DNA from 3 places in the Pseudomonas sp. LBUM1641 genome. Region 1 is predicted to be linked to each of the others. Evidence: riboswitches for the same ligand, from Rfam matches in the RefSeq annotation. Region 1 holds a riboswitch; each other region holds the start of a gene.
What was found. Region 1 has a riboswitch for cobalamin ahead of ACA046_RS18680 (CbtB domain-containing protein). Riboswitches for the same ligand answer to the same signal wherever they lie in the genome.
Positions count from the first base shown of each region.

Region 1 (9,674 bases):
CCGCCGATCACGTCCGGACGGGTGATCACCAGCAGGTCGTTATTGCCCTTGACGTCGCTCGGCCAGTCGGCGAAGCGTTTGCCACGGTAGTCCTGCTCTTCCAGCTTATAGCTCTGGATCATCGTGCCCATGCCGCCGTCGAGGATCAGGATGCGTTCCTTGAGGGCTTGGTGGAGGGCTTGCAGACGAGCGCTACGATCGGGCATGGGACTACTCTGGTCAGGTATTACGGAGGGCGAAGATCATAACAAACCTGTGCGCCTTTAGAGCATGTGCCGGGTTTGCATGAATATCGCTCATGTTGTCGGGGATGTTACATCGGTAGAATCGCCAGGTTTTTCACCGTACGCATCGAACCGGGACCGGGAACATGTCACTTCGCCTCATCGTCAGCGCCGTTTTTGCGCTGGTCGCTATTACCGCACAGGCAGAAGGTCCCGCTCCGGCGATCTCTTATACCCGTGATATTCAGCCGATCTTCACCGAGAAGTGTGTGGCCTGCCACGCCTGCTATGACTCGGCCTGCCAGCTAAACCTCGGCAGTGCTGAAGGCGCCGCACGTGGCGCGACCAAAGTGCCGGTGTACGACGGCGAACGCAGCCAGGCCAGCCAGCCCACCCGTTTGTTCTATGACGCCTTCGGCAAGGCCGCGTGGCAGCAGAAGGGTTTCTACTCGGTACTGGACGCCCAGGGCAGCCAGGCCGCACTGATGGCGCGCATGCTGGAGTTGGGGCATAACGCACCGTTGCAGCCCAATGCCAAGCTGCCTGACGACATCGTGCTGGGCCTGAACCGCGAAAACACCTGCCCGATGCCGGGGGAGTTCAACGCCTACGCAGGTAGTCATCCCAAGGAAGGCATGCCCCTGGCGGTCACCGGCCTGACCGACCAGCAGTACCAAACCTTGCAGCGCTGGCTGGCCTCGGGTGCACCGATCGACGAACAAGGCCTGGCCCCGAGTGCCAAGGAAGCCCTGCAAGTGCAGCAATGGGAAAACCTGTTCAACCAGCCCGGCGCCCGGGAAAGCCTGGTGGCGCGCTGGTTGTTCGAGCACCTGTTCCTCGCCCACATCTACTTTCAAGGTGGCGAGCCGGGGCATTTCTTCCAGTGGGTGCGTTCGCGCACCCCGAGCGGGCAGCCGATCGACCTGATAAACACCCGTCGCCCCAACGACGACCCGGGCACCCAGGTGTACTACCGCCTGTGGCCGGTGCAGGGTGTGATCGTGCACAAAACCCACATCAGCTACCCGTTCAGCGCCGAAAAAATGGCCCGCATCAAGTCGCTGTTCTACACCGATGACTGGCAGGTGAACGCCTTGCCGGGCTACGGGCCGGGCCGGCGGGCCAACCCGTTCGAGACTTTCGAGGCGATTCCGGTCAAGGCGCGCTACCAGTTCATGCTGGATAACGCCGAATACTTCGTACGCACCTTCATTCGTGGGCCGGTATGCCGGGGCCAAATCGCCACGGACGTAATCCGCGACAACTTCTGGACCCTGTTCCAGGACCCTGACCACGACCTGTACATCACCGATGCCCGCTACCGCGGCCAGGCCACGCCGTTGCTGGCGATGCCGGGGCAGATTGACGATGTGGGCAGCGTGCTCAGCCTGTGGCTTAAATACCGTGACAAGCGCAACGAATACGAAGCGCTGCGCCGAGACAGCTATGCCGACCTGCCACCGCCGAGCTGGGCGTCCCTGTGGGCGGGCAACGATAACGCCTTGCTGAGCATCTTCCGCCACTTCGACAGCGCCTCGGTGACCAAGGGCTTGATCGGCGAAGTGCCGCAAACGATGTGGCTGTTCGACTACCCGCTGCTGGAGCGCACCTATTACCAGCTGGCGGTGAATTTCGATGTATTCGGCAACGTCTCCCATCAGGCCCAGACGCGCTTGTATTTCGACCTGATCCGCAACGGCGCCGAGCAGAACTTCCTGCGTTTGATGCCGGCGGACTCGCGGGATGATTTCCTCGACGATTGGTACCAGAACAGCGGCAAGGTCAAGCTGTGGATGGACTATGAAGCCATTGACGATGACAAGCCCACTGGCCTGACCCTCGATGAAAAAGACCCCAAGCGCGACTTCGCCAACCAGTTGCTGGTCCGTTACGGCGACCTGAACGCCAGCCCGGACCCGATTAACCGTTGCATCAGCGCTTATTGCTCGCGTCCCGGCATCGACTCGGCGCTGCAGGACGCCGAACAGGCCCTGAGCCGCCTGACCAATCGCCCGGCGGCGGGGCTCAAGGTGATCGACCAGTTGCCGGAAGCGACCATGCTGCGCATCGAAACCCGCAGCGGCAAACGTGAGATCTACAGCCTGCTGCGCAACCGCGCCCACAGCAACGTGGCCTTCATGCTCGGTGAGGCTTATCGCTATCAGCCCGGCCTGGACACCGTGACCCTCTATCCCGGGGTGCTGAGCAGCTATCCGAACTTCATGTTCAACATTCCGGCGCAGCAGGTACCGGAGTTTGTCGCCGCCATGGAGAATGCCAAGGACGCCAATCGCTTCGAGAAGATTGTCGACCGTTGGGGCATTCGCCGCAGCCATCCGCAGTTCTGGCAGTACTTCCACGACCTGTCGCAGTACCTCCACGAAACCACGCCGCTGGAAGAGGGCGTTCTGGACATGAACCGCTACGAGAATCTTTGATCGACCTTTGACCGTCGACGGCTGTCCCAAGCCAGAGGCACCTGAATAATCGGTGTCGATGGTTGGGAGAGCGGGTCGACGATGTTGATTTCAGTACAGGCACTGCGCGCCCTGGCGGCCTGGACCGTGGTGGGTCATCACTTCATGCAGATTTTCTTTGGCTTCCAGGCCGACTCGGCGCTGGGGCACCTGTTTGTCGACAAGGGCGCGGCGGGCGTGGACGTGTTCTTCGTCATCAGCGGCCTGGTGATCTTCCTCTCCACCGAGAACAAACAGCTGCCGCCCTGGCGATTCCTGCTGTATCGCCTGCTGCGGATCGTCCCGGCGTACTGGTTCTACACGGTGCTGATGGCGCTGCTGGTGGTGTTTGCCCGGCCGGTGTTGCCGGACCAGAGCGTCGATGCCGCTCATGTGTTGATGTCATTGCTGTTTATACCTTCCGAAAATCCCGGTGGTTATGGCGTGTACCCGACCTTGAATGTCGGCTGGACCCTGAACTACGAAATGCTCTTCTACGTGCTGTTTGCCTGGGCGCTGCTGTTTCGCCGGCAGTGGCGGGTGCTGGTGGTGGGCGCGTTGTTGTTCGCGGTGTGCCAAGCGTGGACGTCGTTTGGCTGGATCAGCGATTTCTATCGTTCGGACATCGTGTACGAGTTCTTGCTGGGGATTGGCATCGGCATGCTGTACCGCAAGGGCTGGATTCGCCCCGGCCTGTGGCTGCCGCTGGCGGGTATTGCCGGCGTGTTGCTGGCGATTTATCACTGGCCGGCATCGCCACGGGCCCTGACCTGGGGCTTGCCGAGCGCGGTGCTGGTGGTGGCCTGTATTTCGATGGAGCGCTATTTCGAGCGCAGCCGACTGCTCAAGGTGATGGGGGATTGTTCCTACTCGGTCTATTTGATGCACGTGCTGGTGCTGTCGGCCGGTGGTTTTGTCGCCCAGCGTTACGGGGTTAACGCCTACGTGATGCTCGGTATGTGTGTGGTGCTGATCGCCCTTGGGTCGCTGGCCAGCTATCACTGGTTGGAAAAGGGCAGTTATCGTCGGCTCAAAGGCTGGTTTGATCGCGACGAACGGTTGATGCTTTCCCGACAAAAATACTAGGACTTTGTACCTCGGTAATAATTTGGCGTAAACTGCCGGCAAGCCTGCGAGGAGTTTCCATGACCGCCATAACCATTACCGACGCCGCCCACGATTACCTGGCTGATCTGCTGTCGAAGCAGAACACCCCGGGCATCGGGATCCGCGTCTTTATCACCCAGCCCGGCACCCAGTACGCAGAGACGTGCATTGCCTACTGCAAGCCGGGAGAAGAAAAACCTGAAGATACGGCGTTGGGGCTGAAAAGCTTCACGGCGTATATCGATGCGTTCAGCGAAGCGTTCCTTGACGATGCGGTGGTTGATTACGCCACTGATCGCATGGGTGGCCAACTGACCATCAAGGCGCCGAACGCCAAGGTGCCGAACGTTAATGCGGATAGCCCGATTAACGAGCGCATCAACTATTACCTGCAGACCGAGATTAATCCCGGGCTGGCCAGCCACGGTGGTCAGGTGAGCCTGATTGATGTGGTTGATGATGGTATTGCTGTGTTGAAGTTTGGTGGCGGTTGCCAGGGCTGTGGCCAGGCGGACGTGACCTTGCGTGAGGGTATTGAGCGTACGCTGCTTGAGCGGGTTCCGGAGCTCAAGGGTGTGCGGGATGTGACTGACCATACGCAGAAAGAAAACGCCTACTACTAAGGGTGTTCGCTGCGGATGTGGAAAAACGGCGCCTCGTGAGCGCCGTTTTTTTTGCTTTTTATTCAGTGGGTTGCGTGGTGTTTGTGAGGTTTTAGGTTAGTTGCATTGTGTACATATCCGTTGCTGCGGTAACGGCTGCTTATGGTTCCGCTCTTACAGCGGGTCACTTTTGGCAAACGCCCGGAATGCCGGCCCAGCCAAAAGTAACCAAAAGGTCTTTGCCCCACCACTCGGTGCCTCGCTTAGGCTCGGCATGCCCGCACTCCGGCTCGGCTCCGCGGGCCGCCGCGACGGGCCATCCATGGCCCGGCGCGGCTAAATCGGCTTCCCTGCCGATTTACCCGCTCCACCGTGCCTGCTTGCGGCCATCGTGGTTGACGGGGCCCGCAGATCAAGATCAAAAGCAGATCAAAAGCAAGAGCACAGAGGCCTACCGGCCGGCTTGAGTGTTAAAAGCAAAAACAAAGCTGCTTTCCTGTAGGAGCGAGCTTGCTCGCGAAAACCTGAGACCGCCGCGTTGAATCAGGATGCCCACATCATCGTTAACGACCTTCGCGAGCAAGCCCGCTCCCACATTTGGACCGTGCCCGCTTTAGCTTTTGATTCTGCTGTTGCTGTTGCTTCACCACACTCAAGCCGGCCTGTAGGCCGCTGTGCTGTTGATCTGCTTTTGATCTTGATCTTAGGCGCCCCGTTAAACCACGCTGGCCGAACGCAGGCAGTACGGAGCGGGTAAACCGGCAGGACGCCGGTTTAGCCGCGACGGGGCAGGGACGCCCCGTCGCGGTGGCCCGCTTCGTGCTGCCGGAGTGAGGGCACACCGAGCCCAAGCGAGGTGCCGAGTGGTGGGGCAAGAGCGTTTTGCTTACTTTTGCGCTGTTCAAAAGTGAGCCGCTGTAAGAGCGGAACCATAGGCGGCCGTTACAAAAATAACGGATATGCCCACCAACCCCCTCAGGGCCGATACAAATGCGCATGCCCCGCGCGATACAACGACGACTCACTAAAACTGTCACTGGCCAAAACCCGACCCACCACAATCAACGCCGTACGCCGAAACCCCTTGGCCGCCACTTTCCCGGCAATATCCGCCAGCGTACCAATGGCCCAATCCTGATCCGGCCAGGTCGCCCGATGCACCACCGCAATCGGACAATCCTCCCCATAGTGAGGCACCAACTCAGCCACGATCTTCTCCAGATGATTCACCCCCAGATGAATCGCCATGGTCGTCCCATGCTGCGCCAAACTACTGAACGCCTCACCCTCAGGCATCGCCGTCTTATCCGCATACCGCGTCAAAATCACACTCTGCGCGATGTCCGGCAACGTCAGCTCAGCCTCCAACAACGCCGCACACGCCGCCACCGCCGTAACCCCGGGAATGATCTGAAACCCAATCCCCAGCTCCCGCAACAGCCGAATCTGCTCCCCAATCGCCCCGTACAAACTCGGATCCCCGGAATGCACCCGCGCCACATCCTGGCCTTTCTCATGGGCCGTCTTGATCAACCCAATGATCTGCTCCAGATGCAGCTCCGCACTGTTAACCACCAGCTCCGCCTGATGCCCCTCAAGCACCGCCGCTGGCACCAGCGAACCCGCATAGATGATCACCGGGCAACTGCGAATCAGCCGCTGCCCCTTGACGGTGATCAGTTCCGGGTCACCTGGACCGGCGCCGATGAAAAAGACAGTCATGGATTCATTCCTGTGAAAAAAGCACGCGAGCAGCCCTCCAGATGAAGATTGCTCATGATCAAAGCTGACGATTATCGGGAATTCAGCCGGCGCAAGCCAATGCAAAGGTGGCCTGGGCGGTTTTTTTGCGGGCGATCAGCAGAGTAGCAGGGCGTTGGGACAGGTGTTCTGCCAGGGCCAAGGCGGCACTTTCAGCGATGCCATAGCAGCCGGTGTGCGCAAAAACAGTTTCTGATTTATGGCTCAATTGACCTTCATAAGACACCAGTTGCCCCGCACTGAAAAACGTCAGCGGCAGCTTCAGCGCCAGGGCCAATTCCAGCAGCCCCGGCTCATCCTCTTTGCGATCAATACTGGCCAGCGCAGTGATGCGCTGGCGCTCAATGCCACCCTCGGCGAGGGCGGCATTGAACAGGTCAAGCAGGGCGTCGACAGAACACCCCCGCTGGCACCCCAGGCCAACCGCCAGGATCATGCCGAATACTGACCATCACGGTTACGGCGAAACAACCAGGCACTGATCAGCCCCAGCGCCAGCCAGAAGGCAACGTTGGTCAACTGCGAGGCAATCTTGAACTGAGCTTCCAGGGCTTCCGGCGCCAGCATCGAGTGGACTTCCGGCTGTGGTGCGCCAATCACATGAGGCACCGCCAGGATCGCCACGCCCAGGACTTTCAGCAGCCAGTTGCGACCGAATACGATCAGCGCGATACCGGCAGCGGTGGAGCCGGCGGTGCCGATCCACCAGATTTGCCGTTGCGCCAGGTCTGCAGCCGCAGTGCCCGGCAATTCAGGCGGCAAGCCCAGGGTCGGCGCCAACACAAAGGTGGCGTAACCGGCCAGGCCCCACAGCAGGCCTTGGGCCGTGCGGGTCGGTGCACGCAAGGTGTACAGGCCGGCAAGCATCAGGGCAAAACCCACGGCAACCACCAGGTTACCGCCCGTGGTCGACAGCACACGCTGCCAGCCATCTTCCGGCTCCCAGGCTTCGGCGTCGTGGCTGTGGGCCGCAGCGCCGGTATGCTCATGCACTTCGGTGGCCACGGGGGCCTTTTCGAAGGTTTCCGCCTGCAGAATCAGTGGGGCAACCCAGAAGCTTTGCAGCAAGGTCAGCAGCAAGGCGGCCAGAAGACCGGTGAAACCTGCGGTTTTGGCAATACGCTTGATCATGTCGGCAGGTCTCAGTGGCACGGGAACGCGGCGCTGTGGCGGGTATCGTGGGCGGCGTTGTGCACCGCTTCGATGTGCGAGAAACCGGCGAAATACACCAGGCACGCGCCGAGGATCGACGCGCCGATGGCGGCGGTCAGGCGTTGGCTCAGGGTGGCAGTGGTGCTGGCGGTAGAGGCGGTGCTGCTGATGATCGACATGGCGCGTCCCTTCAGGGTTCAGGGTGCACGAGCGCATGAAAACCCCGCGAGCCAGGCACGCAGGGTTCTGAACAGCGCCCGCCCACCGCGGGTTTGTTATCTGATTTTTTCGGGCCGGTCTCCGGGCTTGCGAGGGGCCTGGGCCTTGAAAGCATCACCTTCCCATGCCCTGGAGGCACAGTGGATTTGACGCTTCACTCGCTTACCGTTGCGGGGGCAGCACCGGACTCGTCACGCCCTTGAGTAAAGGAACATGACTCACCGGTTTCCCGTTTCACCCTGTGAAGGGCACCCGAAACAAGATGTGTAGGAGAGCATGGGCGGGCGATGGGCGTCAAATCGCCGCGTTAACCCCAGCGTTTGAACAACACACTGGCATTCACGCCACCAAAGCCAAATCCATTGGATATCGCGTATTCAATCGGTAACGGCCGGGCTTGGCCTCGGACCATATCCAGCCCTTCGGCAGCGGGGTCCGGGTTGTCCAGGTTGAGGGTGGCCGGGGCAATCTGGTCGCGCAGGGCGAGCACAGTGAAGATCGCCTCGATCCCGCCCGCGGCGCCCAACAGATGGCCGGTCGCCGACTTGGTGGCGCTGATCGCGACGCTGGCATTTGCACCGAACAGCGTATTGATCGCCGCCAGCTCGCCGTTGTCACCTACGGGGGTCGACGTGGCATGGGCGTTCAAGTGCTGGATCTGTGCGGCGCTGATCCCTGCTTGCGCAATCGCGATCTCCATCGCCCGGCGCGCACCTGAGCCATCTTCCGGTCCCGATGTCATGTGATACGCATCAGCACTGGTGCCATAGCCCACCAGTTCCGCGATGGGCGTGGCGCCGCGAGCCAGCGCATGTTCCAGCTCCTCGATGACCAACAGCCCGGCACCTTCGCCCATCACAAACCCATCGCGGCCTTGATCGAACGGGCGCGAAGCCAGTGCCGGCGTGTCGTTGTAATCGCTGGACAGCGCACGCGCCGCCGCGAAACCGCCGAGGCTGACCCGGTGGATGCAGGCTTCAGCGCCGCCACACACGGCGATGTCGATTTCGCCAGCGCGGATCATCCGAGCGGCATCACCAATGGCCTGTACGCCGGCGGCGCACGCGGTGACAGGCGAGCCCAGCGGGCCTTTCAGTTGATGCTGGATCGACACATGCCCGGCCGCCATATTGCCGAGGAATGACGGAATCGTGAACGGCGACAGGCGCCGTGGCCCTTTGCTGTCAGCGGTGCGCACGGCTTCTGCAATCGCCGGGAACCCCCCCACGCCGGAAGCGATAATGGTCGCGGTACGTTCCTGCTGCGCTGCCGTTTGCGGACGCCAGCCGGCCTGCGCCAGGGCTTCCTGGGCGGCGGCCAGGGCAAACACGATAAATCGGTCCATCTTGCGCTGTTCTTTCGCCGGGATGACAGTGTCCGGGTCAAAGCCGGCTTCAGGGTCCTGGTTGCGGTCCAACACCTGGCCGCCGATGCTGATTGCCAGGTCGCCGACCAATGCCTCGGGCAGCCTGCGGATCCCGGATTCACCTGCCAACAAACGTTTCCAGGTCTGTTCCACGCCGGTTCCCAGCGGGGTCACTGCGCCCATGCCGGTCACAACAATTCGCTTACTCATGATCGCTTAGCTCCGCAAATTTCAGGTTGGTAGCACTGCATGGACGAAGCTATCATTATGAAAGTAACATTCGATAGCTTAAATTTCCGGGGCCGCCCCACAGAGGAACTGCAATGCAACGTAAGTCGCTGGTGAACGCCGAATGCCCGGTAGCCCGTGGAGTGGAAAGGGTAGGCGAGTGGTGGAGCATCCTGATCATGCGCGACGCGCTGCAAGGCTTGCGGCGCTTTGACGAGTTCTCCCAAAGCCTGGAGATTGCCCCGAACATGCTCACGCGCCGGCTCAACAGCCTGGTGGAAGCGGGGCTGCTGGAGCGCCGCCAATACAGCGAGCGGCCGCCACGTTTCGAGTACGTGCCGACGCCGGTCGGCGAGGATTTCCGGGTAGTGATCATGGCGTTCATCGGCTGGGGCAATCGCCACTTCGCTACCGAAGGTGAAAGCCTGCAGTTGGTCGACCGCAAAACCCGGCGCCCGGTGGAAGTGGCGGTGGTGGATGCCGACGGCGCGCGCGTGTCCGTCGAGCAGTGCAGCGTTCAAGCTGGGCCTGCCGCCAGCGACGGCATGCTGGAGCGCCT
Region 1 covers NZ_CP166815.1:4,068,914-4,078,587, reverse strand. The annotation lists gene metH (methionine synthase) at 1-206, opposite strand, end outside; gene ACA046_RS18710 (fatty acid cis/trans isomerase) at 371-2,662, shown strand; gene ACA046_RS18705 (acyltransferase family protein) at 2,744-3,766, shown strand; gene nfuA (Fe-S biogenesis protein NfuA) at 3,826-4,410, shown strand; gene cobM (precorrin-4 C(11)-methyltransferase) at 5,365-6,111, opposite strand; gene ACA046_RS18690 (cobalamin biosynthesis protein) at 6,194-6,586, opposite strand; gene ACA046_RS18685 (CbtA family protein) at 6,583-7,281, opposite strand; gene ACA046_RS18680 (CbtB domain-containing protein) at 7,293-7,481, opposite strand; cobalamin riboswitch at 7,577-7,792, opposite strand; gene fabF (beta-ketoacyl-ACP synthase II) at 7,829-9,097, opposite strand; gene ACA046_RS18670 (winged helix-turn-helix transcriptional regulator) at 9,211-9,674, shown strand, end outside.

Region 2 (9,674 bases), 280 kb from region 1:
GATATCCGCACCCTGGAGCGTGAGCGTGGCCTGGCGCCTTGCCTGCTGTTGGGGTTCACCGCGAATGCCCAGCCCGAGGAGGCCGAACGTTGCCGGCAGGCGGGAATGGATGGCTGCCTGTTCAAACCCACCGGCCTTGAGGATTTGCATGCGGCTCTGGTGCTGCGAACGGCCACGCCTTCTGTGGCACCGGCCACCGCAGATGAGCCATCGGCAGACTTTGACTTGAGCCACCTGGAGAAACTGACCGGGGGCGATATCGACGCGGTAAAAGAATTGCTGGCGCCGTTGCTTGAGAGCCTGGAAGCCGACCATGGGCAACTGCTGATCCTGCAACGCAAGGCCGACTTTGCCGGGCTGCATGACCTGGCCCATCGCACCAAAGGCGGCGCGCGCATGGTCAAGGCCCAGGCATTGATGGAGTGCTGCGAGGTACTGGAAAACGTCTGTGAACGGCAAGCGCATAACGAGCTGGCCGGTACCGTCGACGACGTGGACGAAGCGCTCGCTCACCTGCATCACGGGTTGTCGGTTTATTGCAATCAGACTTGACCGGCGAGGGCTGTCATTCGAGCTATTTGGGACAACTCCTACATGAAGGTGGAACAAGCCTTATTTAGTCTTCGAGATATGTCTGGAAAATAGGCCGCCCAGTCCCTCACGAGCGCTCCTTGCTCAGGTGATCGCCATGCCAAACAAAGCACTGACCATCCTGATCGCCGATGAACAGCACCTTCAACGGCTGTACATCGAAAAAATGCTCAACCAATTGGGCTACTACCGCATCGTCCCGGTGCAAACTTTTGAAGAAGTGCTGATCCTCACGGCCATCCCGACGGAGCCGTTCGACGTGCTGATCATCAATGCCGGGTTGGCAGACAGCGAGGGCGGGGTACTGGCCTACCAGGAACAGCACCCGCAGATTCGCCATGTGCTGGTCTACGATATCCGCGACCTGGGCACGCCGGCCGCCACACCGACACTGCTGGTGCGCCTGCCGGGAGCGCCGGACAGCGTCAACCTCGAACACTTCATGGACATCATCGACCCGCCGCCAGCCACTTGTGGCTTGCGGGTACTGCCGTGGCTGCGAGAGTTGTCCCGCAGCCCTGCGGCTTAGTCCCAGTTCGGGGCGATGCCTTTGGGGCTGGTCAGCCGATGGCCACGCTCCAGGCCGGCGATCTGCGCCATATCGGCGTCGCTCAAGGTCAGCTCCAGCGCCTTGAGGTTGCTGGCCAGATTGGCGCGCTTGGTCGACGACGGGATCACCGCGTAACCCAGTTGCATGGCCCAGGCCAGGGTCACTTGCGCCGGGGTTGCCTGATGACGTTCGGCGATCTGCTGGATCACCGGGTCCTTCAGCACTTCGCCGTAGGCCAGGGTCATGTAGGAAGTGATCTGGATGCCATGGGCCTTGGCAAAATCCGCCACGGTGCGGTTTTGCAGGTACGGGTGCAGCTCCACCTGGTTGGTCGCGATGTGCTCGGCACCGACGGCGGCAATCGCCTGTTTCATCAGGTCGACGGTGAAGTTGGAAATACCGATCTGGCGGGTCAGGCCCTGACGCTTGGCTTCCAGCAACTGGCCCATGAATTCGGCGACCGGCACCTGGTCTTCCGGCGATGGCCAGTGGATCAGGGTCAGGTCCAGGTAATCGGTCTGGAGCTTGCGCAGGCTCGCCTTGAGGCTGGGAATCAGCTGGCCTTCGGCGAAGTTGGCGATCCAGATCTTGCTGGTGATAAACAGCTCGCCCCGTGGGATGCCGCTGTCGGCAATGGCCTGGCCGACGTCGGCTTCGTTCTCGTAGATTTGCGCAGTGTCGATGACGCGGTAGCCCAGCTCCAGGCCGGTGCTGACGGAGTCGATGACGACCTGGCCTTGCAGGCGGAACGTACCGAGGCCGAATGCGGGAATAGACATGAGTGACTCCTGAAGTGATGTGAACAATGGAGTCGAGTATCGACCCCTCGTTCCTTCAGAAAAACCGCTGAATCCGAAAAGGACTCTTTACCAAAAGTCATGAGTGGTGAAGAGCAAAGGCAGAAAACTGTGTTTATTCAGCCAGCTTTTTGAACTGCCGCGCCAGGCCCAGGGCCACCCGCCCGCTGCTTGCCGTGGGCACCAGGTGGGTAAACGGAATATCGATCATCCGGTTCTCCCGCACTGCCCGCAAACGCGACAGCACCGGGTCACTGGTCAGCAACTGGCGCTTGCGGCTGGCCGGTGACCACACCGCATCCGCCAGCAAGATCACATCCGGGTCACTCACCAACAGGGTTTCGCTGCTCACGGTGACGCGGTATTGGTTGATCCCGGCGAATACATTGCGCGCCCCGGCAGCTGCCACCAATGTAGTGACAAAACCCCGCTGGCCTTCGCTGTCCAACCCGTTGACTTCACTGTCCAGGTAAAACACCGACAACGGTTTACCTTCGCCCGCCAGTGCCTGGGCACTGGCGAGGTCGGCGTCCATGGCCTCGCTCAACGCCCGCGCCCGTTGCTGTTTGTGCACCAGGGCGCCGAGGGTAAACAGGTCGTTGCGGATATGCCCGAAGTAATCCAGCGAGTGCCCGTCGCACGCCGACTCCAGCAAGTACGACCCAACCCCGTTGCCTGCCAACCCTGTGCGGGAAGTGACGCCAGTGCCAAAGGCAGTGGCGAACCCACCGACCACCAGATCCGGTTTCTGCGCGTAGAGCACTTCACTGGACGGGTACTTGGGCGCAATCACCGGCACGCTGAAATACTCGCCGTGTCGATGGGCCGCACCGTTGTCATCCAGATACGCCACGCCCACCAATGCCGGGTCGACATCCAGCGCCAACAACAGGTCAGCCGCATGCTGGTTGAGGGCCACGATGCGCGAGGGCGGTGAGTGGGCGGCAGTCCAGTTCTGGTTGCAGTTGCGATAACTGTCCGCCAGAGCCAACGGTGGGCAGAGCAGGGCGCCCAACACCAGCCACGACGCTTTCATGGGCGCTCCTTGATCAGCAAATCCTCGACGACTTCGCCGCCCACCAGGTGCACTTCCACCAGGCGTTGCACGTCTGCATTGCTGTGCACGCCGTACCAGCACGTGTCCGGGTACACCGTCACAATCGGCCCCAGGTTGCACGGGAACTGGCAGTGGGTGCGGGTCAGCAGCACGCCGCCAGGCTTTTCGATGCGGTCGTGTTCCCGCAGGTGGCGGCGCAGGGTTTTCCATAATTGCAGCGCGCCACGCTGGGTGCAGCGCGGTCCGGTGCACAGGAACACGTGGCGGGCGTGGTCAGGCACACGGGACCAGTCCGGATGAGTTTCCACGGGCGTACTCATCAGAAGCGATACGTGTAGCGTACTTCGGAGGTGAACGGCCGCCCGAGGTTGTCGACGTTGCTGGCGCGGCTGGTGACGTAGTCGCGGTCGAACAGGTTCTCTACCAGCAGGCTGACCCGGTGTTGGTGGGCGTTGTCGAGATAGCGATAGGCGTCGGCATCCACCACGGTGTAGTTACCGTACTCGACCTTTTTCGAGCTGACGATATCGCCGATGTAACGCACGGCGGTACCGACGCCCCACAGGCGGTCCACCGATTCATAGCCGACCCGCGAGCGGGCGAAGAAGCCGGGAATATCGTTGAGGGTGACACCGGCGCGGGACTCGGTGAGGTTGCGTGTCATGTCGGCTTGCACGCTCCATTGTTCGTTGAGTTGCAGCTTGGCGTCGGCCTCGAAACCGCGCATCTGGATCTGCCCCTGGCCGTTGACCCACTGGATATCGTCCTGGGTGATCAGGTCGGTGATCTTGCGTTTGAACAGCGTCACGCTGGCGCTGAAGTCCCGCGCCAGCAGACTGCCCTTGTAGTCGAGGCCCAGTTCGGCGTTGCGGCTCTTCTCCGGCTTGAGGTTGCGGTTGCCTTTCTCATCGTCTTCGTTGACGAACAGTTGCTCGGCATTCGGCAGTTTGTAGGCGGTGCCGTATTGGCCGCGCAGGGCCCAGTTGTCGTTGAGGTCATAAAGCGAAGTGAGCATGCCGACGGTGGCGCTGTCACCGCCGCTCATGGCTTCGTGACGTACACCGATGCTCGGGTGCCAGTTCGGCAGGGCTTCGATATTCGGGCGCAGTTGGGTGTACAGCGCGTGGGCCTGGGCCTTGTTGTCATCGATGATCAATACATCGTCCTGGCCCTTGAACCACTGGTTGTCGGAACCGAATACCAGCACATGCTCACCGGGCAACACGGCCTTGCCTTCGGCCTGCACACCCCAGTCGGTGAAGCCCCAGTAGTCGTTGTGGTTGATGACCTTGGTGCCGCCGCCTTCGACATTGTTGAGGCGGGTATAGCGCGTGTCCCAATCGTTGATATGCCCTTTGACGAAGTAGCTCAGGCGGTCGTTGAAGGTTTGCTCAAAGGTCGCCGTGGCGATCTGCTGCACGCGGTCGTTGGTGGTCTTGTGGTTGTCCACAGGGCGGGCGAAATCGAGGTTGGCGTCGGCGTATTGGTAAAACAGTTCCAGGCGCGTGTCATCGCCAAACGACTGGATCGCCTTGGTGCCGAAGGTAGTGACTTCGTAGGAGCGCTTTTTGTCGGTGACGTTTTTCATGTCGCGGTTGCGAAACGGCTGGTAGCCCTCGGAGACGTTGCGGCTGACGTAGGCCAGCAAGCCGAGGTCGCCAAACCCGTTGTTGAAAATCTTCTCGACCCGGGCATCGCCGGTGGTGCCGCCGAAGGTGTCGGCGCCCAGGTTCACTTCACCGGAAGCCACACGGGTTTGCGGGCTTCGGGTGACGATATTGATCACCCCCGACACCGCCTGGGTGCCGAACAGCAGGCTCTGGCCACCCTTGAGCACTTCGATACGCTCAATGGCGTTGGCGGGCAGGGTGTCCAGGTACAGGCCGCCGTACAGGCGGTTGTTCAGGCGCACGCCGTCCAGCAGGATCAGCGTGTCGTCGTTGCGCCCGCCCAACAGGGAGTAGGTGCCGTAGTCGAACGGGCCATTCTTGGGCGCCACGTACAGGCCGGGGATGAACATCTGCATCACGCGCGAGACATCGGCGGCGGGGCCGGCGCGCTCAATCTGTTCGCGGGTGACGATCTCTACCTTGCTGCCGTACTGGGCCATGTCGGCCACGGTGGTGGACTCCACCGACGGTGCGGAAACGTTGAGTTGCTTGAGTTCCAGGGTGTTGTCGTCGGCCAGCAGCAGGGGGCTGAACAGGCAGCCGAACAACAGGCCGGGCACGGGAGTCTTGAAAGGTCGAATCATAGTCTTCTCGGAAAAGTATCTTTCGCGAAAAGCACGCACGAGTAGGCACCGAGCACACGCCAATACCGGCCCATGCCCGCCCACCGCAGGATTTTGCCAAACAGAATTCCAGGCCGGTCTCCGGGCTCACGCGTATGGATACCTTCACCTTCCCATGGCGCGCAGGCCACAGTGGTGTGTCGAAGGGATCACGCGTCTACCGTTGCGGGGGCAGCACCGGACTGGCTCGAAAAGAGCGGCACCGGTTTCCCGTTTCACCCCATGCACGGCGGCATGAGGCACCTGAAACAGGCCGGCATCTGAACATTCGAAAGACCGTTCGTCAACTTGGCGGGGGCTTTTCCCGTGACCACATAGGAAGCGACTGACGGATATTGCTAGAAATTTCCCACAGGAGTACAAATGTACTCCATGACGAACCTAACGCCCCGCCGTACCGCCATCCTGACCTTTATCCGCGACCGTATCGCGCAGCAAGGCCAGTCTCCCAGCCTCGCCGAGATCGCCGAGGCGTTCGGCTTTGCCTCCCGCAGCGTGGCGCGCAAGCATGTGCTGGCGCTGACCGAGGGCGGCTTTATCGAGGTCAACCCCAACCAGGCGCGCGGCATTCGCCTGCTCAATCAGCCGGCGCGGCCGGAGCTGCTGGACATCCCGGTACTCGGCCGGGTAGCTGCCGGCTTGCCCATCGGCGCCGACGCTGAAGTGCACAACCGCCTGCTGCTCGACCCGTCCATGTTCGCGAAAACCCCGGATTACCTGTTGCGGGTGCAGGGCGATTCGATGATCGAAGACGGCATCCTTGATGGCGACCTGGTGGGTGTACGCCGCAGCGCCGAGGCCTTGAACGGGCAGATTGTGGTGGCGCGCCTGGACGGTGAAGTCACCATCAAGCGTTTCGAACACGTCGGCGAGCGCGTGCGCTTGCTGCCGCGCAACCCCGCTTATCAACCCATCGTGGTGCGCCCCGATCAGGACCTGGCCATCGAAGGGGTGTTCTGCGGTTTGGTGAGGCAAGGCTGATGGGCGCCGTCGTTGCACTGGACTCGCTGTTCAATGGCGGCCGGGTCTGGAAAGGCCGGCCCGCCGCGCCGCCTGCCAGCATCCATCCCACCGGGCTTGCGGCCCTGGATGCAGTGCTGCCCAGCGGTGGCTGGCCGGAAGCGGCGTTGAGCGAAATCCTGATGGCGAAGGAGGGCGTGGGCGAGTTGCAACTGGTGTGGCCGACCCTGGCGCGATTGTCGGCGGCCGGCGAGCGCATCGTGCTGGTGGCACCGCCTTATACGCCGTACCCCCACGCCTGGCAAAACGCCGGGGTGGATGTGCGCCAGCTTTCCGTGATCCAGGCCGATGAACGTGACGCCCTGTGGGCCGTGGAGCAATGCCTGCGTTCCGGCAGTTGTGGCGCGGTGCTGTGCTGGCCGCGCAAGGCCGATGACCGGGCCTTGCGCCGCTTGCAGGTGGCGGCGGAAACCGGCCAGACCCTGGCCTTCGCCTGGCGCTCCTTGAGCGAGGCCATCAACCCGTCACCGGCCGCCTTGCGCCTGGCGGTGGAGGCGAGCCCTGCGCAAGTGCGGGTGCTCAAGTGCCGGGGCGGCCTGGCCCATCCCGCGCCCATTGCGCTTGGGCACTGAGGTTGGCATGCGCTGGGTGTGTATTGTCTTCCCGCAATTGGCGCTGGACGGGGTGCTGCGTCTGCGCCCCGAACCGGATCAGCCATTGGCCCTGTTGGCCGGCACGCCGCAACGACGGGTGCTGCAAACCGTCAATGAGGCCGCTCGCAAACTCGGCCTGCGCCCCGGCCAATCCCTGACGGCGGCCCATGCCTTGACCAAGGCTTTTACCTGCGCCGAATACGACCCGGCGCAGATCGAATACTGGCAGCAATTTCTCGCCGCCTGGGCCTACCGTTTCAGCTCCCAGGTCAGCGTGTATTACCCACGGGCGTTACTGTTTGAGATCGAGTCGAGCCTGGGCCTGTTCGGGCCCTGGCCGTTGCTCGAAGCGCGCTTGCGCAAGGAACTGACCGACCTCGGGTTTCGTCATCGCATCGTCGCCGCGCCGAACCCGGCGGCGGCACGGATTCTGGCGAATGCCTACGACTGCCTGGCCGTGGCCGACGAGCACAGCCTGCAACAAGCCTTGGCACCGATCCCCATCGACCGAGCCGGCCTCGACCCGCAAGCCGCCACCGCACTGTCGCGCATGGGCCTGCGCACCCTGGCCCAGGTGCAGGCATTGCCCCGGCATACCCTGGCCCGGCGTTTCGACGCGGCGTTGCTCAAACACCTCGATGCATTGTGCGGGCAACGGCCCCTGGCCCTGGCGTTCTACCAACCGCCGGACCAGTTCGATGTGCGCATCGAGCTGAATTTTGATGTGCTGTCCCACCAGGCCTTGCTGTTTCCCCTGCGCCGTTTGACCGGCGATTTATCGGCGTTCCTGTGTGGCCGCGACAGTGGCGTGCAGCGCTTTGACCTGCACCTGGAACACGCCGCAGAACCCGACACCGTCATCAAAGTCGGCCTGCTCAGCGCCGAGCGTGACGCAGCGATGCTGTTTGAACTGGCCCGCGGCCGCCTGGAGCAGGTGCAAGTCACCTCGCCGGTGCGTGGCTTTCGCTTGGTGGCTCAGGACCTGCCGGTGTTTGTGCCCCAGCGCCAGGACCTGTTCGACGAGCGCCCGCAACAAACCCTGCCCTGGGAACAACTGCGCGAACGCCTGCGGGCGCGGCTCGGAGACGAGGCGGTGCAAGGCCTGCGCTTTCACGCCGACCACCGCCCCGAATGCGCCTGGCAACCCGGTGCTGATCTTCGCCCGTGCTCACCCTCAAACAACGTGCAACGCCCCGGCTGGTTGCTGCATGAACCGACGCCCCTGGCCGAGCAAGGTCTACACATCCTGATGGGCCCGGAGCGCATCGAATCCGGCTGGTGGGATGGTGCCGATGTGCGCCGCGATTACTACCTGGTGCGCACCCGCGCCGGCCAACAGGGTTGGGCCTACCGCACCGTGGGCGAAAGCGGTGCGCTGTGGCTGCAAGGCTGGTTCGCATGAAGTACGCGGAGCTGCATTGCTTGTCCAACTTCAGTTTTCAAAGAGGCGCCTCCAGTGCCCGCGAACTGTTCGAGCGGGCCAAGCAGCAGGGCTACGCAGCGCTGGCGATCACCGATGAGTGCACCTTGTCGGGCATCGTGCGCGCCTGGCAGGCGGCCAAGAAAGTCGAGTTGCCGCTGATTATCGGCAGCGAGATGCGCCTCGAAAACGGCCCCAAGCTGGTATTGCTGGTGGAGAACCTGGAGGGCTATCAGCACCTGTGCCGACTGATCACCATCGCCCGCCGCCGTGCGGAAAAAGGTCACTACCGCCTGCTGCAGGAAGACTTCACATCCGTGCAAGGTTTGCTGGCGTTATGGATCGTCGAAGACACCGACACCCAGGCTCACATCCAATGGCTGCGCAGCACGTTTACCGATCGCCTGTGGCTGGCCGTGGAGCTGCATTGCGGCCAGAACGATGCCCGCCATCTTGAGCAACGCCTCAACCTTGCCGCCAGCCTGCACCTGCCGGCGGTGGCCTGCGGCGATGTGCATATGCATGTGCGTGGTCGCCGTGCCCTGCAAGACACCATGACTGCAATCCGTCATCACGTCCCGGTGGCCGAAGCCGGTGCGCGCCTGCACCCCAATGGCGAACGGCACTTGCGCAGCCTCGATGCACTGGCCGCGCTGTACCCGGCGCACTTGCTGGAAGAGTCCCTGAATATTGCCCGGCGTTGCACCTTCGACCTCGGCCAGTTGCGCTATCAATACCCGAGGGAACTGGTGCCCGAAGGGCAAACGCCTGAGAGCTGGTTGCGCACCTTGACCGAAGAGGGCATTGCCCAGCGTTGGCCGCACGGCGTGGACGCCAAGACCCTTGGGCAGATCAATGATGAGCTGAAGCTGATCACCGAGCTGGGCTACGAAAGCTACTTCCTCACCGTGCACGACATTGTGCGCTTCGCCCGCAGCCGTTCGATCCTGTGCCAGGGCCGTGGCTCGGCGGCCAACTCGGCAGTGTGTTTTGCCCTGGGCATCACCGAGATCAACCCGAGCCTGATGAACATGTTGTTCGAGCGCTTCCTGTCCCGGGAACGCAACGAGCCGCCGGACATCGACGTGGACTTCGAACATGAACGCCGCGAAGAAGTGCTGCAATACGTGTTCCAACGCTACGGCCGCACCCGCGCCGCATTGACGGCGGTGGTCAGCAGTTACCACGGCGCGGGTGCGGTGCGCGACGTGGCCAAGGCCCTCGGGTTGCCGCCGGATCAGGTCAACGCCCTGGCCGACTGTTGCGGGCGCTGGAGTGATGAGGCGCCGCCCCTGGAGCGTTTGCGCGAAGGTGGCTTCGACCCCGACAGCCCGGTGCTGCGCCGGGTGCTGA
Region 2 covers NZ_CP166815.1:4,351,187-4,360,860, reverse strand. The annotation lists gene ACA046_RS20085 (transporter substrate-binding domain-containing protein) at 1-552, shown strand, start outside; gene ACA046_RS20080 (ANTAR domain-containing protein) at 689-1,120, shown strand; gene dkgB (2,5-didehydrogluconate reductase DkgB) at 1,117-1,920, opposite strand; gene ACA046_RS20070 (ABC transporter substrate-binding protein) at 2,054-2,974, opposite strand; gene ACA046_RS20065 ((2Fe-2S) ferredoxin domain-containing protein) at 2,971-3,303, opposite strand; gene ACA046_RS20060 (TonB-dependent receptor plug domain-containing protein) at 3,315-5,249, opposite strand; cobalamin riboswitch at 5,344-5,550, opposite strand; gene lexA (transcriptional repressor LexA) at 5,652-6,269, shown strand; gene imuA (translesion DNA synthesis-associated protein ImuA) at 6,269-6,880, shown strand; gene ACA046_RS20045 (Y-family DNA polymerase) at 6,888-8,303, shown strand; gene ACA046_RS20040 (error-prone DNA polymerase) at 8,279-9,674, shown strand, end outside.
Region 2: it holds a riboswitch for cobalamin, as region 1 does, so the genes downstream of both, ACA046_RS20060 (TonB-dependent receptor plug domain-containing protein) here and ACA046_RS18680 (CbtB domain-containing protein) in region 1, are expected to answer to the same signal.

Region 3 (9,674 bases), 2.3 Mb from region 1:
TGCTAAATCGCTTCGCACCCCTCGTGCCTCTCGCACTCGTTACCCTGTTGTTTGGTTGCGCCACCCACACTCAAAACGTGGCTGAGCAGCAAAAACCAGCACAGCAGTCCCAGGCAAAATTCGTTGCATCCCAATCTTCTACTGTTTACGAAGAAGAGATCGCAACCGAAAAAGAACTCGCCGACTTCGCCGGCAGCAAGCCTTACCAGCTTCCAGTTCTGGCCGACAGCATTCTCGAACGTGGCATGTCCCTGATCGGTACCCGTTACCGTTTCGGCGGTACCTCTGAAGCCGGTTTCGACTGCAGCGGTTTCATCGGCTACCTGTTCCGTGAGGAAGCCGGCATGAATCTGCCGCGCTCCACCCGCGAAATGATCAACGTGGATGCACCGTTGGTCGCGCGGAACAACCTCAAGCCCGGTGATCTGCTTTTCTTTAGTACGGCTGGTCGCGGTCGTGTCAGCCACGCCGGTATCTACCTGGGCGACAACCAGTTTATCCACTCCAGCAGCCGCCGCAGCGGTGGTGTGCGAGTCGACAACCTGGGTGACAGCTACTGGAGCAAAACCTTCATCGAAGCCAAGCGCGCCCTGGCGATGGCCCCGACTACCGTTACCGCCAGCAAGTAAAGTTAAAGTGATACTTGAAGTTTGACGTGTAAGCGCTAGAATCCCTGGACATTGTTGTAAATCGATCGCGCGAGCTTTGCTTGCGCGTTCTGTTTTTCAACGTTCGGCAGCGAAAGCCGCATCCAGATCAGGATTGTTCTGCCCATGTCGACCTCGGCCCGCCTAATTCTTCTCGTTTGCGCCGCGCTGCTCAGCGCCTGCGCAAGTCGTCCTCCGCCTGCTCCCGTGGCCGTCAAGCCCAAGCCGGTGTTCAATACCTACGCTACCCAAAATTTCTCGCCTGCGGCCGAAGACGTGCTCTTTCGTGCGCTGGGCCTGGTCGGCACGCCTTATCGTTGGGGCGGCAACACGCCGGACTCGGGGTTTGATTGCAGTGGCTTGATCGGTTTCGTCTACCGTGATGCCGCGGGTATCTCCCTGCCGCGTACCACCCGCGAGCTGATCGTGATGCGCGCCCAGGACGTGAGCGAAAACAACCTGCAAACCGGCGACCTGATCTTCTTCGCCACCGGTGGCGGCTCGCAAGTCAGCCACGCCGGGATCTACGTGGGTGAAGGGCGTTTTGTGCATGCGCCGCAAACCGGCGGCACGGTGAAGCTGGACACGCTGTCCAAGGCCTATTGGCAGAATGCCTACCTGAGCGCCAAGCGCGTGTTGCCGGCCGATCGCCTGGCACGAAACCCGTAAGCCAAAACAACTGTGGGAGCCTAAGGCTCCCACAGTGCTTTTCAGGGTCGGCTATTTAGCCGCCGACACCCGCCACACTTTGTTCCCCACATCGTCTGCCACCAACAAATCCCCCTGCTTGTCGATCACCACGCCGACCGGACGGCCCATGGCTTTCTCATCGCTGTTGAGGAACCCGGTCAGCACATCCACCGGCTGGCCTTTGGGCTTGCCGGCCTCAAACGGCACAAAGATGACCTTGTAGCCACTGTGAGGCTTGCGGTTCCACGAACCATGTTGGCCGATAAACGCGCCATTGCTGAATTGAGCGGGTAACTTGCTGCCGTCGGCAAAGGTCAGCCCGAGCGAGGCGGTGTGCGGGCCTACTGCATAATCCGGTGCAATCGCCTTGGCCACCAAGTCCAGGTTCTGCGGTGTGACCCGCACATCCACGTGCTGCCCGTAGTAACTGAATGGCCAACCGTAGAAGGCGCCATCCTTGACCGAGGTGATGTAGTCCGGCACCAAATCGCTGCCGATTTCATCGCGCTCGTTGACCGCCGTCCATAGCGCGCCGCTTTGCGGCTCCCAGGCCATGCCGTTGGGGTTGCGCAGGCCGGAGGCGAAGATGCGGTGCTGGCCGGTGGCGCGGTCTACTTCCCAGATCGCGGCCCGGCCTTGTTCGGCTTCCAGGCCGTTTTCCCCGACGTTGCTGTTGGAGCCCACGCTGACGTACAGCTTGCTGCCGTCTTTGCTGGCGATCACGTTCTTGGTCCAGTGATGGTTAATGCTGCCGCCCGGTAAGTCGGTGACGGTGGTGCCGGCGTCCTTGATCGAGGTTTCCCCTGGCTGATAAGGGAAGCGCAGTAATTTGTCTGAATCGGCGACATACAGGTCGTTGCCCACCAGGGTCATGCCGAACGGCGAGTTCAGGTTCTCCAGGAACACCGTGCGGGTTTCGGCCACACCGTCGTGGTCGGCGTCCCGCAACAGGGTGATGCGGTTCGGGCTCGGCACGCCGGCCCCGGCACGCCCCATGACTTTCTCCATCACCCAGCCACGAATGCCCTTGGCATCATCCGGCTTGGGCGGCGCGTTGGTTTCCGCCACCAGCACGTCGCCATTGGGCAGCACGTACAGCCAGCGCGGGTGATCCAGGCCTTCGGCAAACGCTGCCACCTGAGTACCCGCCGCGGGAGTCGGCTTGGCGCCTTCGGGCCAGCCGATGGCCGTGGCGATATTCACCGTGGGGATCAGGGTTTTATTCGGCTCGGGTAGTTTGGGCGAGGGCCCGGTGCCGTCGGACACCTGAAGGGTAGAGCTTTCACCACAGGCGGCAAGGGTGCCGGCGACCATGATCAGTAGGGCAAGTCGGGTCTTGTGCATGGTTTTCTCCTTAATACCTGTAGTGGTAGAGGCGCACAGCGGCCCGATGGTTCACGCGCATGTCCGGCTTTAATTGACGCTCCACCCCCAACCCACTAACCTTCGCGGCTTGTTTCAGGTGCTCTGTGGCGTACGCGCCGACTGAGTGAAACAGGGGAGCCGGTGAGTGAGCGCATTTTTCTACAGTGCCGCCACGATCCCGGCGCTGCCCCCGCAACGGTAAATGAGTCAAGACGGTGCCTTAAGCCACTGTATCGCCCGCGATATGGGAAGGCGCACCCTCGGCATCCAATGCCACTCATGAGCCCGGAGACCGGCCTGATCCATCCAACAGCATCACGGTGGGCGATGCTTGGCTGTCTGTATGTGTCTTTTTCCTGCCCGCCGTTTTTGTCCAGCGCCAACGGAGAGCTGCCATGACTGAATCCCCCGATCGTGACGAACGCCACCTGGCGCGCATGCTGCGCAAAAAAGCCGTGATTGATGAGCGCATTGCCAATTCACCGAACGAGTGCGGGTTGCTGCTGGTGCTCACCGGCAATGGCAAGGGCAAGAGCAGCTCCGCTTTCGGCATGCTGGCCCGGGCCATGGGCCACGGCATGCAGTGCGGTGTGGTGCAGTTCATCAAGGGCCGCAACAGCACCGGTGAAGAAATGTTCTTCCGGCGTTTCCCCGAGCAGGTGCGCTTCCACGTGATGGGCGAAGGTTTTACCTGGGAAACCCAGGACCGTGCGCGCGACATCGTGGCCGCCGAAGCCGCCTGGGCGGTCTCCCGGGAAATGCTGCAGAACCCGGCCATTGGCCTGGTGGTGCTGGACGAGCTGAACATCGCCCTCAAGCACGGCTACCTCGACCTGGACCAGGTGCTCAGCGACCTGCAGGCCCGCCCGCCCATGCAGCACGTGCTGGTGACCGGCCGTGGCGCCAAACCCGAATTGATCGAAATGGCCGACACCGTGACTGAAATGGGCATGCTCAAGCACGCCTTCCAGGCCGGTATCAAGGCGCAGAAAGGCATCGAACTTTGAATCAGCCCCGTCACTGTCCTGCTGTCCTGATCGCCGCACCGGCGTCCGGCCAGGGCAAAACCACCGTCACCGCCGCGCTGGCCCGTTTGCACCGCAACCTGGGGCGCAAGGTGCGGGTGTTCAAATGCGGCCCGGACTTTCTCGACCCGATGATCCACGAGCGCGCCAGTGGTGCGCCGGTCTATCAATTGGACATGTGGATGGTGGGCGAGCAGGAAAGTCGCCGGTTGCTGTGGGAAGCGGCGGGGGAAGCCGACCTGATCCTGATCGAAGGCGTGATGGGCCTGTTCGACGGCACGCCGTCCAGCGCCGACCTGGCGCGGCACTTTGGCGTGCCGGTACTGGCGGTGATCGACGGCACGGCCATGGCCCAGACCTTCGGCGCCCTGGCATTGGGCCTGGCGCGCTACCAGCCGGACCTGCCGTTTGCCGGCGTGCTGGCCAACCGTGTTGGTACGCTGCGCCATGCGCAATTGCTCGAAGGCAGCCTTACCGAAGGCCTGCGCTGGTATGGCGCGCTGTCCCGGGAAACCGGCATCGAGTTGCCCAGCCGCCACCTTGGCCTGGTGCAGGCCAGCGAACTGAACGACCTTGATCTGCGCCTCGACGCCGCCGCCCAAGCCTTGGGCAGCAGTTGCGAGGTAGCGCTGCCACCGCCGGTGGAATTCGCCGCACCCGAGGTGATCGAGACCCAACCGTTGCTGGCCGGCGTGCGCATTGCCGTGGCCCGCGACGAAGCCTTCGCCTTTACCTACGGCGCGAGCCTCGACCTGCTGCGGGCGATGGGCGCCGAACTGTGCTTCTTCTCGCCTATTCGTGACCGCGTGTTGCCCGAAGCCGACAGCCTCTACCTGCCGGGCGGTTACCCGGAACTGCATCACCAGGCGCTGTCGGAAAATACCCCGATGCTGGACGCCATTCGCGCCCATCACGCTGCCGGCAAGCCGCTGCTGGCCGAATGCGGTGGCATGCTCTATCTGCTGGACTCGCTCACCGATGTCGACGGCACCCGTGCCGAACTGGTGGGCCTGCTCCAGGGTGATGCCGTGATGCAGAAACGTCTGGCGGCACTGGCCCTGCAAAATGTCGAACTGCCCGAAGGCCTGCTGCGTGGCCACACTTATCATCACTCGTTGACCAGCACCGAATGGCAGCCGATTGCCCGCGGCCTGAGCCCGAATGGCGGGCGCGGCGCCGAGGCGGTTTATCGTCAGGGCCGGATGACGGCTTCCTACGTGCACTTTTACTTCCCGTCCAACCCGACAGCGGTGGCTGCCCTGTTTGCGCCAAGCCTTGAGACCGCCATCGCAGGCAAGCCAGCTCCCACAGTTGACCGAGTTGAAACGCAATCTACTGTGGGAGCGGGCTTGCCCGCGATGAGGCCATGACTGACAACGCCTTTCCGGAAGCCGACCGCGAAGCCGTCTACCGCGCCATCGCCGAACGCCGCGACATGCGCCACTTCAGCGGCGGCACCGTCGCACCTGAATTGCTCCACCGCCTGCTGCAAGCCGCCCACCAGGCGCCGAGCGTCGGCTTGATGCAGCCCTGGCGTTTTATCCGCATCAGCGACCGCAACCTGCGCGGCCAGATCCAGCAGTTGGTGGAAGAAGAACGCGTACGCACCGCCGAAGCCCTCGGCGAGCGCTCCGACCAGTTCATGAAGCTCAAGGTCGAAGGCATCAACGACTGCGCCGAAGTACTGGTGGCGGCGTTGATGGACGATCGCGAACGGCATATTTTCGGGCGCCGCACCTTGCCGGAAATGGACATGGCCTCGTTGTCCTGCGCGATCCAGAATCTATGGCTGGCAGCCCGCGTCGAAGGGCTGGGCATGGGCTGGGTCTCGCTGTTCGAGCCCCAGGCCCTGGCCGACCTGCTGGGCCTGCCGCCCGGCGCCAAGCCGTTGGCGGTGTTGTGCCTGGGCCCGGTGACCGAGTTCTACCCGGCACCGATGTTGCAGCTCGAAGGCTGGACCGAACCACGGCCACTGAGTGACATGTTGTATGAGAATGTTTGGGGAGTGAGTCAATGAGTGTGGCCTTGCTGAGTGTCGCTGCGGTGGCGCTGGATGCGCTGCTGGGCGAGCCCAGGCGCTGGCATCCGCTGGTGGCGTTCGGTAATTTTGCCGGGCGCATCGAGCAGCGTTTCAACTCCGGCGGCCGTGGCTGGCGCAGTCATGGGGTCACCGCGTGGGTGATCGCGGTGGTGCCGTTGACCCTGTTGGCCACGGCCCTGTCGTGGGCGCCGTATATCGGCTGGGTATTGGAAATCCTCGCGCTGTACTGCGCACTGGGCATGCGTAGCCTCGGCGAACACGTGCTGCCGGTGGCGCAGGCGCTGCGCAGCGATGACCTGGGCGAGGCGCGCCAACGCGTCAGCTACCTGGTGAGCCGCCAGACCAGCGAACTGGACCAAACGGAAGTCGCCCGCGCGGCCACCGAATCGGTGCTGGAAAACGGCAGCGATGCAGTGTTCGCTGCACTGTTCTGGTTTGTGGTCGCTGGCGTGCCCGGTGTAGTGCTCTATCGGTTGAGCAACACTCTGGATGCCATGTGGGGCTATCGCAATGAACGCTTTGAGCGTTTCGGCTGGGCCGCGGCAAAGATCGACGACGTGCTCAACTACATTCCGGCGCGCCTGGTGGCGTTGACCTACGCACTGCTGGGCAAAACCCGCCTAGCCCTCAAATGCTGGCGTACTCAGGGTCCGACCTGGGACAGCCCCAACGCCGGCCCGGTGATGGCGGCAGGTGCCGGCGCCCTCGGCGTGGAGCTGGGTGGTGCAGCGATTTATCACGGCGAGTTGCACCAGCGCCCGCAACTGGGCGAAGGTCCGCCTGCAGATGCGGATTCCATCGAGCGCGGCTGGCAACTGGTGCAACGCGGCGTGTGGCTGTGGTTGTTGATCCTGTGTGTGGGGGCTGAATTTTATGCTTGAGCACGGTGGCCGCTTGCGTAAGGCGGCGTTGCAATACGGCATTCCAGAGGCCGATTGGCTCGACCTGTCCAGCGGCCTGGCGCCGTGGCCGTTCCCGATCCCGGACATCCCGCTGCGGGCCTGGGCGCGCCTGCCTGAAACCGATGACGGCCTGGAACAGGCCGCCTGCGAATATTACGGCGCGACCCACGTACTACCAGTGGCCGGATCCCAGGCCGCGATCCAGTTATTGCCGCGCCTGCGCCGGACGGGCAAGGTCGGGGTGCTGTCGCCGTGCTACGCCGAGCATGCTGAAGCCTGGCGTCGCGCCGGCTATATCGTGCGCGAAGTGTTGGAGCAGGAAGTCGACTTCTTCCTCGACAGCCTCGACGTATTGGTGGTGGTCAACCCCAACAACCCCACCGGCCTGAGCCTGACGCCACAACGCCTGCTGGACTGGCATGCACGGTTGGCCCAGCGTGGCGGCTGGCTGGTGGTGGACGAAGCGTTTATGGACATCACCCCGCAACTGAGCCTGGCGAGCCAAGCCCATCAGGTTGGCCTGATTGTGCTGCGCTCCTTTGGCAAATTCTTCGGTCTGGCCGGCGTGCGGCTAGGGTTTGTGCTGGCCGAGCGCAAGCTGCTCAAGCTGCTTGCCGAACAGGTGGGGCCGTGGGCGGTCAGTGGGCCGACGCGGGTGCTTGGGCAAGCATGCCTGCGTGATACCGCCGGCCATGCGCAACAGCGGTTGCGTTGCGAGTCGGCCAGCCAGCGTCTGTTTGACCTGCTTGAACGCCATGGCCTGCGGCCTCAGGGTGGCTGCGCGTTGTTCCAGTGGATGATCACCGACCGCGCCGGGCAGTTGCATGAATTCCTGGCCCAGCGCGGGATTCTGCTGCGCCTGTTTGTCGACAACAGCAGTCTGCGTTTCGGCCTGCCGGATACCGAGGCCGACTGGCTGCGGCTCGATCAGGCGCTAAGCGCCTACAAGGAAGCCCCATGAGTACCTTGATGGTGCAGGGCACCACATCCGACGCGGGCAAAAGCACGCTGGTGACCGCACTTTGCCGCTGGCTGGTGCGCCAGGGCATACCGGTGGTGCCCTTCAAGCCGCAGAACATGGCGCTCAACAGCGCCGTGACTGCCGAAGGCGGCGAAATCGGCCGGGCCCAAGCGGTGCAGGCCCAGGCCGCCAACCTGGCGCCCCACACCGACATGAACCCGGTGCTGCTCAAACCTAACAGCGACACGGGCTCCCAAGTGATTATCCATGGGCGCGCCGTGACCACCATGAATGCGGTGGCTTATCACGATTACAAAGCCATCGCGATGCAGGCGGTGTTGGCCTCCCATGCGCGGTTGAGTGCGGCGTATCCGGTGGTGATGGTCGAGGGCGCGGGTTCGCCGGCCGAGATCAATCTGCGGGCGAACGACATTGCCAACATGGGCTTTGCCGAAGCGGTGGACTGCCCGGTGCTGCTGATTGCCGACATCAATCGTGGCGGGGTGTTTGCGCACCTTGTGGGTACGCTGGAATTGTTGTCGCCGAGCGAACAGGCGCGGGTCAAAGGCTTCATCATCAATCGGTTTCGCGGGGATATTGCGCTGTTGCAGCCAGGGCTCGATTGGCTGGAAGCGCGTACCGGCAAGCCGGTGGTGGGGGTGTTGCCGTATGTGATGGATTTGCATCTGGAGGCTGAGGACGGCATCGACCGGCGCCAGATCGACAAGGCGGCGCAGGTGCTCAAGGTGGTGGTGCCGGTATTGCCGCGGATCAGTAATCACACGGATTTTGATCCGTTGCGGTTGCATCCGCAGGTGGATTTGCAGTTTGTGGGGCCGGGGCAGGCGATTCCTGCGGCGGACCTGATTATTTTGCCGGGCTCGAAGAGTGTGCGCAGTGATTTGGCGTATTTGCGGGCCAATGGGTGGGACACGGCGGTGGCGCGGCATCTGCGTTATGGCGGGAAGGTGTTGGGGATTTGTGGTGGGTTGCAGATGCTCGGGGAGCAGGTGCATGACCCGCTTGGGTTGGAAGGACCTTGCGGATCGAGTGTGGGGTTGGGGTTGTTGGCGTTCAGTACGACGCTTGCGCAGGAGAAGCAGCTGCGTAATGTGCGGGGGCGGTTGTTGCTGGAGGATGCCGAGGTGAGTGGGTATGAGATCCACGCGGGCGTTACCAGTGGCGCTGGTTTGGTGCGGGCTGCGGTGCAGTTGGACGATGGGCGTCGGGATGGGGCGCAGAGTGAGGATGGGCAGGTTCTTGGGACCTATTTGCATGGGTTGTTTGAGAGCCCAGCGGCTTGTGGGGCGTTGTTGCGGTGGGCTGGGTTGGAGGATGTGCAATCGGTGGATTATCACGGGTTGCGGGAGCGGGATATTGAGCGGTTGGCGGATTTGGTAGAGCGGCATTTGGATACGGGTTTGTTGCGTTCGTTGTGTGGGGTTTGATTTTTTTTGGGCCGTGTACATATCCGTTATTTAGGTAACGGCGACCTATGGTTCCGCTCTTACAGCGGGTCACTTTTGGCAAACGCCCGGAATGCCGGCCCAGCCAAAAGTAACCAAAAGGTCTTTGCCCCACCACTCGGTGCCTCGCTTAGGCTCGGCATGCCCGCACTCCGGCCCGGTTCCGCGGGCCGCCGCGACGGGCCATCCATGGCCCGGCGCGGCTAAATCGGCTTCCCTGCCGATTTACCCGCTCCACCGTGCCTACTTGCGGCCATCGTGGTTGACGGGGCCCGCAGATCAAGATCAAAAGCCAGATCAAAAGCAACAGCAAAGCGGCCTACAGGCCGGCTTGAGTGTTAGAAGCAGAGGCAAGATCCAGAGCGAAAGCAGAGCTGCTGTTCTGTAGGAGCGAGCTTGCTCGCGAAAAACCTGAGACCGCCGCGTTCATCCAGAATGCCCGCGTCATCGTTAACGACCTTCGCGAGCAAGCCCGCTCCCACATTTGGACCGTGCCCGCTTTAGCTTCTGATTTTGCTGTTGCTGTTGCTTCACCACACTCAAGCCGGCCTGTAGGCCGCTGTGCTCTTGATCTGCT
Region 3 covers NZ_CP166815.1:1,740,285-1,749,958, forward strand. The annotation lists gene ACA046_RS07995 (C40 family peptidase) at 1-629, shown strand, start outside; gene ACA046_RS08000 (C40 family peptidase) at 774-1,316, shown strand; gene ACA046_RS08005 (PQQ-dependent sugar dehydrogenase) at 1,368-2,681, opposite strand; cobalamin riboswitch at 2,781-3,017, shown strand; gene cobO (cob(I)yrinic acid a,c-diamide adenosyltransferase) at 3,098-3,709, shown strand; gene ACA046_RS08015 (cobyrinic acid a,c-diamide synthase CobB) at 3,706-5,097, shown strand; gene bluB (5,6-dimethylbenzimidazole synthase) at 5,094-5,744, shown strand; gene cbiB (adenosylcobinamide-phosphate synthase CbiB) at 5,741-6,649, shown strand; gene cobD (threonine-phosphate decarboxylase CobD) at 6,642-7,631, shown strand; gene ACA046_RS08035 (cobyric acid synthase) at 7,628-9,079, shown strand.
Region 3: it holds a riboswitch for cobalamin, as region 1 does, so the genes downstream of both, cobO (cob(I)yrinic acid a,c-diamide adenosyltransferase) here and ACA046_RS18680 (CbtB domain-containing protein) in region 1, are expected to answer to the same signal.